4 regions of the Buttiauxella cochleicola genome follow, and region 4 is predicted to be linked to each of the others. Evidence: predicted binding sites of a transcription regulator. Region 4 holds the regulator's gene; each other region holds the start of a gene.
The links. The regulator LexA, encoded in region 4, represses DNA repair genes until DNA is damaged. The targets are predictions, from matches to a motif close to TNCTGTATGTACATACAGNA.
Positions count from the first base shown of each region.

Region 1: the regulator LexA is predicted to act here: its motif matches at 2,105-2,124, upstream of LVQ79_RS11360 (DNA translocase FtsK 4TM domain-containing protein).
Region 2: the regulator LexA is predicted to act here: its motif matches at 2,996-3,015, upstream of umuD (translesion error-prone DNA polymerase V autoproteolytic subunit).
Region 3: the regulator LexA is predicted to act here: its motif matches at 2,268-2,287, upstream of metR (HTH-type transcriptional regulator MetR).

Region 1 covers NZ_JAJSOU010000007.1:88,133-92,435, reverse strand. The annotation lists gene trxB (thioredoxin-disulfide reductase) at 113-1,081, opposite strand; gene lrp (leucine-responsive transcriptional regulator Lrp) at 1,572-2,066, shown strand; gene LVQ79_RS11360 (DNA translocase FtsK 4TM domain-containing protein) at 2,188-4,303, shown strand, end outside.
Region 2 covers NZ_JAJSOU010000026.1:22,175-26,477, reverse strand. The annotation lists gene modF (molybdate ABC transporter ATP-binding protein ModF) at 1-384, opposite strand, end outside; gene modE (molybdenum-dependent transcriptional regulator) at 461-1,252, opposite strand; gene LVQ79_RS21795 (AcrZ family multidrug efflux pump-associated protein) at 1,381-1,530, shown strand; gene LVQ79_RS21790 (DUF445 domain-containing protein) at 1,563-2,843, opposite strand; gene umuD (translesion error-prone DNA polymerase V autoproteolytic subunit) at 3,091-3,447, shown strand; gene LVQ79_RS21780 (Y-family DNA polymerase) at 3,447-4,303, shown strand, end outside.
Region 3 covers NZ_JAJSOU010000025.1:7,680-11,982, reverse strand. The annotation lists gene metE (5-methyltetrahydropteroyltriglutamate--homocysteine S-methyltransferase) at 1-2,197, opposite strand, end outside; gene metR (HTH-type transcriptional regulator MetR) at 2,319-3,272, shown strand; gene LVQ79_RS21510 (carboxylate/amino acid/amine transporter) at 3,160-4,059, opposite strand; gene yigL (sugar/pyridoxal phosphate phosphatase YigL) at 4,172-4,303, opposite strand, start outside.
Region 4 covers NZ_JAJSOU010000009.1:38,519-42,821, reverse strand. The annotation lists gene LVQ79_RS13475 (CsbD family protein) at 80-289, opposite strand; gene dinF (MATE family efflux transporter DinF) at 447-1,778, opposite strand; gene lexA (transcriptional repressor LexA) at 1,853-2,461, opposite strand; gene LVQ79_RS13460 (diacylglycerol kinase) at 2,570-2,938, opposite strand; gene plsB (glycerol-3-phosphate 1-O-acyltransferase PlsB) at 3,065-4,303, shown strand, end outside.

The DNA.
Region 1 (4,303 bases), on a different contig from region 4:
ATGATGAATTATCAGGCAAAATTTGCGGGCAATGTTACAACGCAGGCAAAAGAAAGGCGACTTATTCAGTCGCCTTTACGTATCTTCAAACTGTCGCTATGGGTTATGAGAGTTACTTATTCTGTTCGGCGAGTCCGTCCAGGTAACGCTCAGCATCTAATGCAGCCATACATCCTGTGCCTGCAGAGGTAATTGCCTGGCGGTAGATATGGTCCATAACATCACCAGCGGCAAATACACCAGGGATGCTGGTTTGCGTGGCATTACCGTGGATACCGGACTGGACTTTGATGTAACCATTCTCCAACTCTAGCTGACCGTCAAAAATCCCCGTGTTCGGGCTGTGGCCGATAGCAACAAACAGACCCGCAACTTCTAGCTCTTCAGTCTGGTCAGTATTATGCGCATCGCGCAGACGCAAGCCACTAACACCCATTTGATCGCCAGTTACTTCATCCAGCGTGCGGTTAGTGTGAAGTACGATATTGCCGTTCTTCACCTTATCCATCAGGCGATTAATCAGGATTTTCTCAGCGCGGAAGCTGTCACGGCGGTGAATCAAATGCACTTCAGAGGCAATGTTTGCCAGATAAAGGGCTTCTTCAACTGCGGTGTTACCACCGCCGATGACCGCAACTTTTTGATTGCGATAGAAGAAACCATCACAGGTAGCACAGGCAGAAACACCACGACCTTTAAATGCCTCTTCTGAAGGCAGACCCAGGTAACGTGCTGAGGCGCCGGTTGCGATGATCAATGCATCACAGGTGTATTCACCGCTATCACCCGTCAGTCGGAATGGACGATTCTGAAGATCAACTTTAGAAATATGATCGAACAGGATTTCTGTTTCGAATTTGGTCGCATGTTCGTGCATGCGCTCCATCAGAGCCGGGCCAGTCAGGTCGTTTGGATCACCCGGCCAGTTCTCGACTTCGGTCGTAGTGGTCAACTGGCCACCTTTTTCCATTCCGGTAATCAGAACGGGTTTGAGGTTGGCGCGTGCCGCGTAGACTGCTGCGGTGTAGCCCGCAGGGCCGGAGCCAAGAATTAGCAATTTACTGTGTTTAGCGGTGCCCATGAGATCCTCATTGTTCGTTGGCAGACAATCGAGGGATTGTAGGGAATTTGGCGGGTTAAAAAAAGGGTGCAGCGATTTTGTTAACTATATGTGCAATAGCTGTGCTCAATCAGCCGTAGAACAATTCACTGAAAGCGCATAAAAATCCACCTGATCAGGGTAATTAGTCACGTAGGTAAAGTGATGAATAATCGTCAAGTGCCCCGGATATATGGCACGTTCCACTAAATTTCGATGTTTTGCTTTGACAATCCGCTAAGCATTTGCGAAAACATTCGAGGAAGAAAAACATTTGGTATGAGAGCTGTAAAATAATCACGCATACCTGATGCAATTTTACCGGGTTATTGAAATCTACTCATGGCGTGGACAGACGCCATGAGTGATGTCGATGGCGGCCATTGGGCACCGGTCTTCTCACGTACACTCGGAACATTGACGTTGCCCGGGTTATGGCAGGTGAAGGAAGGAACACAGAGAGACAATAATAATGGTAGATAGTAAGAAGCGCCCTGGCAAAGATCTCGACCGCATCGATCGTAACATTCTAAACGAGCTGCAGAAGGATGGACGTATTTCCAACGTCGAGCTTTCGAAGCGAGTAGGGCTTTCACCGACTCCGTGCCTTGAGCGCGTGCGTCGCCTGGAACGACAGGGTTTCATTCAGGGCTACACAGCTCTGCTGAACCCGCATTATCTGGATGCATCACTTCTGGTTTTTGTTGAGATTACTCTGAATCGTGGCGCACCGGATGTGTTTGAGCAATTTAACGCCGCAGTTCAAAAACTTGAAGAAATTCAAGAATGTCATTTGGTATCCGGCGATTTCGACTACCTGTTGAAAACCCGCGTGCCTGATATGTCAGCGTACCGCAAATTACTAGGCGAAACCTTGTTGCGACTGCCGGGTGTGAACGATACCCGTACCTATGTGGTCATGGAAGAGGTCAAACAGAGCAATCGTCTGGTTATTAAGACCCGTTAACACGGGCCAGGTGCAAAATCTGCGTATTTTGGTTACACTCCTGGTAATTCATACAGCAACAGTGCCGGGAATGCCCGGCACTGTTGCTCTCCATAGTTATTAAGGACCTGGAGAGTCTTACTTGAGCCAGGAATACACCGAAGAAAAAGAAGTTACATTGAGGAAACTCAGCAGCGGGCGTCGGGCATTAGAAGCCTTACTGCTCCTTGTTGCCATTTTTGCCGTCTATTTGATGGTAGCGCTGCTTAGTTTTAATCCTTCCGATCCCAGTTGGTCACAAACCGCATGGCATGAACCTATCCATAATTTAGGTGGGATGCCTGGCGCGTGGTTGGCCGATACACTGTTGTTTATTTTTGGCGTAATGGCCTACACCATCCCGGTTATCATTATCGGTGCGTGTTGGTTTACTTTCCGCAATCGGGATAACGAAGAGTTTATTGATTATTTTGCCGTTTCCTTACGCCTGATAGGCGTGTTGGCTATGGTTCTTACCGCCTGTGGCCTTGCTGCGATTAACGCCGATGATATTTGGTATTTTGCCTCTGGCGGGGTAATTGGTAGCTTGCTGAGCACTGCCATGATGCCATTGCTCAACAGCAGTGGCGGCACTATTGCGCTTTTGTGCGTGTGGGCGGCAGGGTTAACGTTGTTTACTGGTTGGTCTTGGGTCGGGATCGCTGAGAAAATTGGTAGCGCGACTTTAAGCGTGCTGACGTTTGCCAGCAACCGCACTCGCCGGGATAACACCTGGCAGGATGATGATTACGACGAAGAAGAACATGATGAAGAACACGCACCAGCAGTAGAAAAGCGTGAGTCTCGTCGTGCGCGTATTTTGCGTGGCGCATTGGCTCGCAAGCAGCGCATTTCAGAAAAATTCGCCAATCCAAATGCACGCAAAACAGATTCAGCGCTGTTTTCTGGCAAGCGTATGGATGATGCCGAAGATGATGTTTTGTTCTCGCCAAATAAAGCTACGCAGTCTGAGGATGACGTACTTTTCTCTGGTAATAAAGCAACACTGTCGGAAAACGATGAGTACGATCCGTTATTACATGGGCAATCTATCGTTGCGCCGGTCGCTGCTGCTGCCGCTATGGCGAACCCAGCATACGCCGCCCCGGTGATGCCAACAGCAACCGTGCCTCCTGTCGCTACACCTGCGCCGGAAGTAGTAGAGACTCCTGCAATTGCCTGGGAACCAGCACCGACTACTGTGACGCCTGAGCCAGTGCTTGCGCCGACACCTGAAAGTTATCACGCGCCTCGTGCCGCTGAACAATACAGCCCTCAACAGGTGACCAGCCATTGGGCAGAGCCAGAAATAGTTCAGCCTGTTGTTGAACAAGCTGTTGTTGCACAAGCTCCAGTTCAGCCAATTTATTACGACCCCACCCCAGCACAACCAATTGTTGAGCCTGAGCCTGTAGAAGAGGTAAAGCCAGCCGTTCGTCCGCCTATCTATCATTTTGAAGAAGTAGAAGCCAAACGTGCTCGTGAGCGTGAACAACTGGCGGCCTGGTATCAACCGGTTAGTGAGCCGAAACCCGATCCTTATGGGTATGACAGCTCCCCGGCATTTGCATCAACATCTGTACCGGATTCTTCACGCTTTGAAGCGCCAGCTATTCCTCAGGGCTTCTCTGGCGTTGTGCCTGAGGTTACTGTCGTAGCGGCTCCCCCTGTTCCTCAGGGTGTCAAAGATGCGGCAAAAGCTGCCAGTGCTGTGGCTGCCTTTAGCCCGGTATTCAGCATTGCCAGTGATGCGCCACGTCCGCAGACAAAAGAGGGGATTGGCCCGCAGTTGCCACGCCCAAATCGTGTGCGTGTACCGACTCGCCGTGAACTCGCCTCTTATGGAATTAAGTTACCGTCTCAGCGTATGGCTGAAGAAGAAGCGCGTCGCCAGAATGGTATGGATATTGAAGACGACTATGCTGACGATGACGCAGAAATAGAACAGCATGAGCTTGGGCGTCAGTTCGCAGCCCAACAGCAGCAGCGTTATGGCGAAGAGTATGAAGACAACTCTTTGCAGCAGGATGCGGATGAGGCCGAGCAGGCAGAATTGGCGCGTCAGTTTGCTGCCCAGCAGCAACAGCGTTATTCAGCACCTCAGCAGCAACCGAATCAGCAGCCAGCGAGTCAACAACAGCCAAACAATGTACCGTTCTCACTGGATGATTTTGATTTCTCACCAATGAAAACGCTAGTAAACGAGGGGCCAGGCGAAC
Region 2 (4,303 bases), on a different contig from region 4:
TAACGGGGTAATACCAAAAAGCTGCGCTAGTTTCTGGCAACGGTTTTCATCTTTGACTTCATCCTGAATAATTTCCGCCGTCGTGCGACCCGTGTCGTCTTCGTCCGGGCTCAACAGGTCAGTGTTATTGCGCTGCCATTCATCGCTGACCAATTTTTGCAGCTGTTCAAAGGAAAGATGAGCAATACGAGAAAACGAGCACTGGCGCTCGCCTTTCTGTACGGGTAGGGAACCCGCAAGTGCACGGGCGAGGGCTGATTTCCCACTACCGTTAGCGCCCACAAACGCCCAGCTTTCACCGGCGTTAATGGTTAAATCATTGAGGGCCAGAGTTCGGGTATCGCTAAGGTGAAATATCCCTTGCGAAATTTGCAACGTCGACATAGATCATCCCATTTTTTGCAGTCATTAAACTCAGATTTACGGATTGCCTGTCTTGTTGTCAATTCGCCAGGTTTTTTTAGCACAGAGTGGCGATAATCACTCGATCGGCATTAAAAAATGCTATGACTTCAGCACCTTCTACCAGTTTCTGAATTTCCACCACGTTATTCGGAACGGTCGCACATAACGTTTGTCCATCAGGCAATTGCACCAGAACTTCGCTTTGTTCCGCACCTTGCTGAATATTGCTGACAATGCCAGCGAGCTGGTTGTCTGCGCCGCTGGCACGTTTTGTATCGGTGGTGATTTCCACCCACGGCGCTTTAATCAAAACAAGGACTTCTTTGCCTTCGCTCAAACCCAGGCGTTCTGCGCTTTGACGCGTAATTGCTGCTTGCAAACGTGTGGTGCCATCAGCCAGTAAGATATCGACGTGCTGTTGTACTTGCTCGCTGTTGCGATGCAGAACAGTGCCAAAAAGCTGATTACGGGCGCTGGTTTGCAATGAGAATCGTGAAATTGCAGCGAGTAGACTATCGAGTGGTAGCGCGTCATCACGCAGCACATCAAAGGCTTTTTGTTGGATTTGCGCGAGCAGTTCATACAGTTGGATAAGACGTTCACCATAACGTGTAAGTATCGCGCCGCCACCGCCTTTACCGCCTGTTGCTCGTTCAACTAATGTCTCATCGCTTAACTGATTCATCTCATTGATGGCATCCCAGGCACTTTTGTAGCTGATGCCTGCAAGCTTCGCACCCTGGCTAATTGAGCCGGTATGTTGTATTTGTTTAAGTAGCGCGATACGACGTGGATCGGCGAACAGCCGATGCTGGAGTTTCAGCGTCAGTAAAATTTCAGCTTGCATAACCGCTCCGTAATAAGGAAAACGCCATTTTCCCCTATTGCGCGGGGTTGGGCAAATCGCACAAAAGGAGAGTGCGTTTTTCTGTCAGGTCGTTAGAATAGCCGTTCTCACTTTTGTTGGAGGCATCCATGTTAGAGTTATTGAAAAGCTTGGTGTTTGCCGTGGTCATGGTGCCAATCGTTATGGCGGTGATCCTCGGACTTATCTATGGATTGGGTGAAGTCTTTAACGTCTTCTCAAAAGTCGGTCACAACGACCAACCGAAACAAAACCATTGATTCTCTAACGCCCGCTGATGCGGGCGTTTTCTTTAGAAGTTTAGCAGCGGTAGTACCGCCGGTATCTGCGATAGCAGGTACAACACCAGCCCGATTGATCCCCCAACTAGCGTGCCGTTAATGCGGATAAACTGTAAATCCTTGCCGATATTCAGCTCGATTTGCCGCGACATATCCTGGGCATCCCAGCTTTTCACCGTATCGCTAATATGGCGAGTCAGGAACGTAGCAAACTCAGGGGCAATCTTTTGTACTGCCTGCTCCAGATGCTCGTTTAATGAAGCGCGTAACGCGCTGTCAGCAACTAGCGTTTCCCCAAGCCATTGTCCAGCCTCAGCAATTCGCTGTTTCACACGCGAGTCCTCAGCATTAACATCAACCTTCAGCCATTGCCGCAAATCGCCCCAAAGTTCGCCCAGATAGCGGTTAAACGCCTCATCCTCTTTCAAATAACTCTTGATGCTGTCTGCTTTTTCCGCCATCTGCGGCGAGTGCTTAAGATTCTCGATAAGCTTTAATGTAGCGCGGTCGAATGCCTGGCGAATCTGATGGCCCTGATCGTGGCTGACATCATCGAGAAACGAGTTCACCGCATTGGAAACCAACTGGGCGCTATGTTCCCCCAGCCATTCTGTCGGCAGAATGCTGGCTTTACGTGGGTGCTCCGTTTCCAGCCAGCGCACAATCTGGTGGGCAATAAACACCCGCGTACTGTCACGCTTAATCAGCGTGAGCATTTGAGCAATCACGGCGTCGAGCAATTCCTGATGGCGGTTATTTTTGGTCAGACTTTCCAGCAGCAGAGCACTTGAATGCGTTAAATCGACTTTATCAATTGCCTTATGTACCGCCTGGCGGATTAAACGCTGAATACGCGCATCGTCTGTTAAGTCCAAAAACGCGCTCATCACTTGCAGCAAATGCTGCCCAACGCGCTGCGCATTGTCGGGCTTGCTGAACCACTGGCCAATCATATGCGCCGGTTCATGGCGGCGAATCAGCGCTATGAGTGATTGAGTATCAAGAAACTTTTCCTGCACAAAGATGCCCAGGTTTTCACCAATGCGGTCTTTGTTACGAGGAATAATTGCCGTATGGCGGGAAATAAAAGGAATCGGCACGCGATGAAACAACGCGGTAACGGCAAACCAGTCAGCGAGTGCACCGACCATAGCAGCTTCAGCAATCGCTTTTAAGCCGCTAACCCAGAATCCCGGTGGCAAAAAGAGGGTTATCACAAAAGTCACAGCCGCAATCAGCAGCAAGGAAAGCGCAAGGCGCTTGGTGCGTTTCAGTTCAGTCATTTTCTCCATCAACTAAGCATAGAACGGTGAGGACTGAAGCGGTAGGGCAAATTTGGGGTGAGATTCATCTCGATCGATTTCGATTAACTAAATTTCCCACCTCTTCAAATTGTTATAAAAATCTTTTTGCAAGCGACTTGCCTGGTGCGCTCATTTAACGATACTGTATATATATACAGTTATTCTTGTTGGGGGATTATATGGCAGCGCTGACTCTTTTTGTTTTTGGTTTATCAGCAAGTGATGGAGCATAACCATGGGCGCCTTTCCATCACCGGCGCAGGATTATGCCGAGCAGAGCATTAATCTTCATGACTTGCTGGTTAAACACCCTACAGCCACGTATTTCGTGCGTGCTTCGGATGATTCGATGATCAACGGTGGAATCGGTAAGGATGATTTACTGGTGGTCGATAGCGCTAAGACGGCGGTGCATAACAATATTGTGATTGCAGCAATCAATGGCGAATTTATTGTCAGGCAGTTACAGCTTCGGCCGGTGATTCAGTTAATGCCACTCAATCGTGCCTACAAACCTACCTTTATCGGAACCGATGAAGGGCTTGAGATATTTGGTGTCGTCACTTTCATTGTGAAATCGGCGAGTGAATGATGTTTGCTCTGGTGGACGTGAATAGTTTTTACGCGAGCTGTGAAGCTATCTTTCGGCCCGACCTGAAAGGCAAGCCAGTGGTTGTGCTAAGTAACAATGATGGCTGCATTATTGCGCGTAATGCCGAGGCTAAAAACTGTGGTGTGCAAATGGGAGGGCCGTATTTCAAGCAGAAGGATCTTTTCCGGCAAAAAGGTGTCGTTGCCTTCAGCAGTAATTACGAACTCTACGCCGATATGTCTTATCGGGTGATGACGACGCTGGAGGAAATATGCCCGCGTGTTGAGGTTTACTCCATTGATGAAGCTTTTTGCGATCTTTCTGGGGTGCGAAATTGTCGCAATCTGAAAGAATTTGGCCGGGAGATTCGTGACGTTCTTTTGCAACGCACGCATTTAACAGTGGGCGTGGGAATAGCCCAGACAAAAACTTTGGCGAAGCTTGCGAACCACGCAGCGAAAAAGTGGCCGCTAGAATCGGGTGGTGTTGTTGATCTGTCTGGTCGCGAGCGGCAACGCCAATTAATGGCGGCGTTTCCTGTTAGTGAAGTCTGGGGAATTGGTCGCCGAATCAGTAAAAAGCTTGATGCCATGGGTATTAAAACCACACTACAGCTGGCGGATGCGGATATTCGTTTTATTCGTAAACACTTTACTGTTGTGCTGGAGCGTACGGTACGTGAACTGCGCGGTGAATCTTGCCTGGGGTTTGAAGAGTTTGCGCCGACAAAACAGGAAATTATTTGCTCTCGCTCCTTTGGCGAGCGGCTTACCGAGTACGAACATATGCGTCAGGCTATTTGTAGTTATGCGGCACGCGCCGCAGAAAAACTCAGAGCTGAGCACCAGTATTGCCG
Region 3 (4,303 bases), on a different contig from region 4:
AGCCACGGGTTTTCAGGCCGCAGTCCGGGTTGACCCACAAGCGCTCTGCCGCAACGCTTTCCGCCGCTTTCTTCAGCAATGCTTCAATCCATTCCACGCTCGGTACGTTCGGTGAGTGGATGTCATACACGCCCGGTCCGATTTCATTCGGGTATTCGAACTCTTTAAATGACTCCAACAGGTCCATATCGGAACGCGAGGTTTCGATGGTGATCACGTCTGCATCCAGCGCGGCAATGGAGTCCATGATGTCGTTGAACTCGCAGTAACACATGTGCGTGTGGATCTGCGTGTCATCACGCACCACGGCAGCGTTCAGGCGGAAGGCTTCCACACCCCATTCCAGATACGCCTGCCAGTCGGAACGGCGCAGCGGTAAACCTTCGCGCAGAGCGGGTTCATCAATCTGGATGATCCCAATACCTGCCGCTTCCAGATCTGCCACTTCATCACGCAGTGCCAGGGCGATTTGTTTGGCGATGGTTTCACGGCTTACGTCTTCGCGTGGGAATGACCAGCAAAGAATCGTCACCGGGCCAGTCAGCATGCCTTTAACGGGTTTGTCGGTCAGGGATTGCGCGTATTTCGCCCATTCCACGGTGATCGCTTCCGGGCGGCTGATGTCACCAATCACAACTGGTGGTTTCACGCAGCGTGAACCGTAACTCTGCACCCAGCCGTTTTGGGTGAACACGAAGCCGTCGAGGTGCTCACCGAAGTATTCCACCATGTCGTTACGTTCGGCTTCGCCATGTACCAGTACATCCAGCCCTAAACGCTCCTGTTCAGCAACGGCCTGTTTGATATGTTCTGCGATACCGGTGCGATAGTTGTTGGCGTCAAGATTTCCCTTTTTGAAGTCGAGGCGCAGGCCACGGATTTCGGTTGTTTGCGGGAATGAACCGATGGTGGTGGTCGGCCACGCTGGCAGGTTAAAGCGCTGACGCTGAGCCTGCGCGCGAACGGTGTAGTTGTTCTGGCGTTGGCTGTCTTGAGCCGTAATGGTCGCAAGACGTTTTCCGACTGCCACATTATGTACGCGCTGTGAATGGCGGCGAGCCTGAATTGGCGCACTCCACTCAACCAGTTTTTCTGTGTTACCGCTGTTCAGCGCGTCGGTCAGCAAAGACAACTCGGCACATTTTTGCAGGGCGAAGGCAAACCAGCTCTTCACTTCAGCATCCAGACGCGTTTCAACGCTCAGGTCTATTGGGCTGTGCAGCAGAGAACAGGAAGAGGCGACCCACAATTCGCGTTTGCCGACGATAGCCTGCAATTGCTGGTATTTCTCAGTTAAATCAGCACGCCAGACGTTACGGCCATTAATCACACCGGCCGATAACAGCCAGTTGGCTGGCAGTTGCTGATGCAGCGCGTTGATATCGTCTTTACCATGGACGAAGTCGACGTGCAGACCCTGAACCGGCAGCGCCGTAATGGTGTTCAGGTTTGGCGTCACACCTTCAAAGTAAGTGGTCAGCAACAGTTTAACGTTACCAGCCAGCGCGTCGTAAGCCGGTTTGAACGCATCGAGCCATTCTTGCGGTAACTCCAGCACCATAGCCGGCTCTTCGATCTGCACCCACTCGATACCACGCTTTGCCAGTTCCACCAGCACCTGTTGGTAAACCGGCAGAATATCTTGTAGTAGGCTCAGGCGGTCAAACGGCTCGCCTTTCACTTTGCCAAGCCACAGGTAAGTGACCGGCCCAAGCAACACAGGTTTCACGTTGTGGCCCAGCGCCAGTGCTTCGTCGACCTCATCCAGCAGCTGTGTCCAGGTCAGTTTGAACTGCTGGCCCCGGGTAAACTCCGGCACCATATAGTGGTAGTTGGTGTTAAACCATTTGGTCATTTCTGCTGCGGCGGCTGGCTCACCCGTTGGTGCGCGGCCACGGCCCAGACGGAACAAGGTATCAATATCGACGCTGCCGTCCGCGTTCTGATGACGAGCCGGCACGTTGCCAAGCAGCAAGCTGGTGGTCAGAACGTGGTCGTACCAGGCGAAATCGCCCACCGGTAGCAATTCGACGCCAGCCTGTTGTTGCTGGTCCCAGTGACGGGCACGCAGTTCGCGGCCTACCGCCAGTAATTCTTCCTGAGTGGAGTTGCCCGCCCAGTAACTTTCTTGTGCTTTTTTCAGTTCGCGACGCAGGCCAACACGAGGGAAGCCGAGGGTGTGATTTTTTATCGTCATGTTCTTTCCTCAATATTCATTATTCGACGCATTTAGCCGTCCAGATGTTTACACATCTATAATCAACAGGTACTGTATATTCCTCAAGCGCAATTTGCTCATGCCGAAGTGAAGGACTTTCATGATCGAGATCAAACATCTGCGGACGCTCCAGGCGTTACGAAATTGCGGTTCTTTAGCCGCTGCTGCTGCCGCGTTGCATCAAACCCAATCGGCACTCTCCCATCAATTCAGCGATCTGGAGCAGCGCCTGGGTTTCCGCCTGTTTGTCCGTAAAAGTCAGCCACTACGGTTTACGCCGCAGGGCGAGGTGCTATTGCAACTGGCTGAACAAGTTTTGCCGCAGATAAGCCGTGCGCTTCAGGCTTGCAATGAACCGCACCAGACCCGGCTTCGCATCGCCATCGAATGCCATAGCTGCATTCAGTGGCTGACGCCCGCGCTGGAAAACTTCCACAAAACCTGGCCGCAGGTGGATCTGGATTTCAAATCTGGCGTGACGTTCGACCCGCAGCCTGCTCTGCAACAAAGCGAACTGGATATCGTATTAACGTCCGACATCCTGCCGCGCAGCGGTCTGCATTATTCGCCAATGTTTGATTATGAAGTGCGCCTGGTGCTGGCAACGGATCACCCGCTGGCAAGCAAAACGCGTATTGAGCCGGAAGATTTGAGCAGCGAAACGTTGTTGATTTACCCGGTGCAGCGCCAACGACTCGATATCTGGCGCCATTTCCTGCAACCCGCGGGCGTCAGCCCATCGCTGAAAAGTGTCGATAACACGCTGTTGCTGATTCAGATGGTGTCAGCCCGCATGGGGATTGCTGCGTTGCCACATTGGGTAGTGGAAAATGTTGAGCGCCAGGGTCTGGTCGTAACCAAAACCCTGGGCGAAGGACTGTGGAGCCGGTTGTACGCCGCAGTGCGCGATGGCGAGCAGCGTCAACCGGTGACGGAAGCCTTTATTCGCTCGACGCGTTCACACGCTTGCGAGCATCTGCCGTTTGTGAAGAACGCGGAGCGACCCAATGGCGATGTACCCATAGCGAAGCCATTATCACCGACCCACCAATAATAAAACTCGGCCAGTGAGGCTGTTCTTGCCAGATGGCAAGGTTAACCAGCAGCCCCGCCGGAACATGTACGTTGTTCATGATACCAAGCGTGCCCGCATCCACCTGCGTGGCGCCATAGTTCCACATAAAGTAGCCCAGCCCGGAAGCCACCACGCCAAGCCACACCAGAATGCCCCATTGCAGGTTGGTGGTTGGGAGTTTTTGCGGATTTCCCAGCGCAAACCAGGCCGTTACAGCCACGACTGCCGCGCCGAGGTAGAACCACGAAAATGCGCAACGTTGCGGCATCGGGCGTGTTTCCATCAGCCGTTTGTAACCCACCATACCGATGGCGAAGCAGATGTTTGCCACCTGGACCAGCAGCAGGCCAATCCAGAAGTGATCGCTCACTTTGTCGTAGCGAATAATCGCCGCGCCAATCACCGCAAGTCCGGCACTCAATGCGTAGCCCCAACGTAGCTTGTTGCCGCTGATCAAGTCATAAATCAGCGTAACGTAAAGCGGCGTCATTACCGTAAATAGCAGGAATTCTGAAACGGTGAGGTAGAGATACGCCTGGAAACTAAACAGGTACATCACGCCGAGTTGCAGTGCGCCCACCAGCATATACAGCAACAGAGTTTTCGCGCTGTAGCCTTTAAAGCGCAGGAATGGCAGGAACACTATCGCCGCCAGCCCGACGCGCATCAGCACTGAAAAGTAGCTGTCGACATGCCCGGCAAGGTATTCGCCAATCAGGCTAAAAGAGAAGGCCCACAGAATAGTGGTGATGATCAGTAACGGCACGATGAAGTCTCTACTACGGGAGATTAATGCTTCATTGTAGCGAAGGGAATGTGCAGAAGTTGAACTATTTGGTTGACGAGTGGTGATTAATCCACCACTCGTTTATTACGAATCAGTCTTTGCCGAGGAACATCTTGCGCAGGTAATGCGGAACCGCGTTATCACCGTTGGTGCCGATGACTTCAAGCTCTGGCAGCAAGTCTTTCAGGCGCTGGTGAGCGTTGCCCATGATGCAGCCTTTACC
Region 4 (4,303 bases):
GATTTGAGTTGAATGGAACGGTACATCCATGTACCTGGGCAGGGTAGCCTTGAGAACTAACACATCTAAGGGAAACTAATTACCAACGGTATTTGTTGCGAGTTTCCCAATCAACGACTTCTTCCTCTGCCTTATCCTTTTCGTACCCATAACGCTCTTGAATTTTACCGACAAGCTGATCGCGTTTGCCTTCGATGACAGTCATATCATCGTCAGTCAGTTTGCCCCATTTCTCTTTTACTGTGCCTTTAAACTGTTTCCAGTTACCGCCGATTTCGTCTTTATTCATAATAATATCCTCATCGTTCGGGGAAGAACTGCTAAAAAATTACCAACGTCCAATGTGCTGCCATTTGGCCAACACCACTCTATCTGCTGGACGTGATAATAATTGTAGTCAAGGATATGGTGGTACGGAGAAAACTAAGAATCTTTAACCATACGGCTTAACTTTGTACGTTGTTAAACCAGCTATTTTGCTGCCAGTGACGACGCCAAATCCAACCTAACGCCAGCCCCCGCAGAGCAAGGAATACCGCCACAGAAAGCCATAACCCGTGGTTGCCTAAATACGGAACCGTGAAGAGCGTTAGCCCGAAACCAACAGCGGCAACCGCCATGCTATTACGCATCTCAGCTCCCCTTGTCGCGCCAATAAACATCCCATCCAGCAAGTAGCACCAGACACCGACTACGGGTAATACAATCTGCCAGTGGAGATAGCGATCGGCCTGTAGCTGTAATTGGGGAATGGACGTCAGAAGAGAAACAATTTGCTCGCCAAATAGGGCATACACCACGGCAAACATGAGCGCGACTAAACCCGCCTGGCGACAGGCAGCACCCCAAACCTCGAGTAGTTGGCCGCGATTCTTTGCGCCATAAGCTTGCCCGGAATGGGCTTCAACGGCATAGGCAAAACCATCAAGCGCATAAGCGGTAAACGTCAGAAGCGTCATTAATACCGCATTGACGGCGACAATTTCGCTACCTAAGCGCGCACCAAAGATGGTCACTGATGCAAAGCACACTTGCAGTAATAACGAGCGCAACATGATGTCCCGATTGAGCGCCAGTAAGCGCCGAACATTGCCACGCCAGGACTGCTTAATCATCTCAAAGCTGATACCACGCATGCCCATAACCTTCTTCACCATCAGCAATCCGATGAAAAATGTCGCGTATTCAGCAGTGACAGTCGCAAGTGCCGCCCCTTGAACATCAAGGTGCAACCCCATAACCAGCCACACATCCAGTACGATATTCAGAACATTGCCGACTACCAGCAAGATAACCGGAGCTCGTGCGTATTGAACCCCTAACAACCATCCTAGTAGAACCAGGTTGGCAAGCGAGGCTGGCGCACTTAGCCAGCGGATTTCAAGAAAGCGTTGTGCTTGTACGAGCACATCCTGATTGCCACCAACAATTTGTAAAGCGAGTGAAATGAGGGGATCGCGCAGTAAGACAATTGCCACCCCTGCCCCAAGTGCCAGCAATAGTGGTTGCACCAGTGCACGAGCTAACGCTGAGGGATTATTGGCGCCAAAAGCCTGAGCAGTTAAGCCTGTGGTACTCATTCGTAAAAACAGCAGCAACATAAACAGGAAGCTGGTTGCTGTCGCACCAATGGCAACACCGCCCAAGTAAACAGGACTATCCAGATGACCAATCACAGCCGTATCGACAAGGCCAAGCAGCGGAACAGTAATGTTGGAGAAAATCATGGGTAAAGCGAGGCGCCAGAGCGCACGATCCGCTGTGGAGAATAATTGCATGACCTCTCCTGAAGGAGATCAAAGAGAATTAAGGCAGTGATGCGCATTCTAAATGCGCATCACCTAAAGAGATTTTACAGCCAGTCGCCGTTGCGAATAACCCCAACAGCCAGCCCTTCAATTGAGAAGTTATGCTCGCGCAGGTCTACCACGATCGGTTCAAACTCACTGTTTTCTGGCAGCAGATGAACTGTATTGCCCTGTTGTTTTAAGCGCTTAACGGTAACTTCATCATCGATACGCGCGACAACAACCTGGCCATTACGCACATCCTGAGTTTTATGAACCGCAAGCAGGTCGCCATCCATAATGCCGATGTCTTTCATTGACATACCGCTGACGCGCAGCAAGAAGTCGGCATTTGGTTTGAACAGTGAAGGATCAACCTGGTAATGGCCTTCGATATGTTGCTGTGCCAGGAGTGGCTCACCTGCAGCAACACGCCCAACCAGTGGAATACCAGTCACTTCTTCCACCAACAGGCGGATACCACGGGATGCACCAGAAACAATTTCAAGCACACCTTTACGGGCAAGTGCTTTTAAATGCTCTTCAGCGGCGTTCGGAGAACGGAACCCCAGACGTTGAGCAATCTCGGCACGAGTCGGTGGCATGCCGGTCTGGCTGATATGATCCCGAATAAGATCAAACACCTCTTGCTGCCTGGTAGTTAACGCTTTCATTCCGCCCCCTGGGTGTTTATACAGTTATGCTGTGAGTATATACAGTCAAAGGTCAATTTGGAACCACAAATTAAGCAAAAAACCAGGCACTTAACTATTCTGGAAAGATCACCGCAAATGCGACCAAAGCAGCGTGACCCAGGTAATTACTGCGAGGATAATTGAAATTAATACAGCGGCCGAGCCCATATCTTTGGCGCGTCCTGAAAGCTCGTGATAATCAGTGCCAACACGGTCGACAAGTGCCTCAATAGCGCTATTGAGGATCTCGACAATCATGACCAGCACGACTGAGCCGATAAGTAGAATGCGGGTAATGGGATCGACATCTAACCAACATGCGATGGCAATGGCGATAACAGCAGAAACGCCTTCCTGGCGGAAAGCTGCTTCGTTGATCCAGGCTGCTTTGAGCCCTTTCCATGAGTAGCCTGCGGCTTTGATGATACGGGTAAGTCCAGTGGTACTGCTCGCCATTTTAGGAAACCTTTTCAAATTATTTGCATCAATGCTTGTCAAAATTATAACGCCACAGAAATCTGGGTGAGATTCTGATATTCTTGCGGCGAATTTGCATCATTAACCTGAGGCTTTACATCGTTTATGTCAGGCTGGCCAAGAATCTACTACAAATTACTTAATTTACCATTAGGCGTTCTGGTAAAGAGCAAGTCCATTCCGGCAGATCCACAGGCCGAACTGGGCTTAGATCCCACACGCCCAATAATGTACGTTCTGCCTTATAACTCAAAGGCGGACTTATTAACCCTGCGCGCGCAATGCCTCGCGCACAACTTGCCCGACCCTCTCGAGCCGTTAGAGATCGACGGTGCGGTATTGCCGCGCTATGTCTTTATCCATGGCGGCCCGCGTGTGTTCACTTATTACACGCCAAAAGAAGAGTCGATCAAGCTGTTCCATGATTATCTCGACTTGCACCGCAGCAATCCAAATCTGGATGTGCAGATGGTGCCGGTATCGGTGATGTTTGGCCGCTCTCCGGGTCGCGAAAAAGGCGAAGTTAACCCGCCACTGAAGATGCTTAACGGCATTCAGAAATTCTTCGCAGTCTCCTGGCTTGGGCGCGACAGCTTTGTGCGGTTCTCTGCACCTGTTTCGCTGCGCCAGATGGCAACCGATCACGGTACAGACAAAAAAATCGCCCAAAAACTGGCACGCGTGGCGCGTATGCACTTTGCTCGCCAGCGCTTAGCGACTGTTGGCCCGCGTCTGCCGGTACGTCAGGATCTGTTCAATAAGCTTTTGGCTTCAAAAGCTATTGCCCGTGCAGTAGAAGATGAAGCGCGCAGCAAGAAAATCTCCCATGAAAAAGCGCAGCAAAATGCTGTTGCCTTGATGGAAGAGATTGCGGCGAACTTCTCTTATGAAGCCGTTCGTTTGACCGACCGCGTATTAGGTCTGACGTGGAACCGTTTGTACCAGGGCATTAACGTTCACAATGCTGAACGCGTTCGCCAACTGGCTCATGACGGCCATGAGATTGTCTATGTGCCCTGCCACCGCAGCCACATGGACTACATGCTTCTGTCTTACGTGCTCTATCACCAGGGGCTGGTTCCTCCGCACATTGCAGCGGGTATCAACCTGAATTTCTGGCCAGCCGGCCCGATTTTCCGCCGCCTGGGCGCGTTCTTTATTCGCCGTACCTTTAAGGGCAGCAAACTCTACTCCACCGTGTTCCGTGAATATCTTGGCGAGCTGTTCAGCCGTGGCTATTCCGTTGAATACTTTGTGGAAGGTGGCCGTTCTCGTACCGGCCGTTTGCTAGACCCGAAAACCGGCACGCTGTCGATGACCATTCAGGCCATGCTGCGCGGCGGT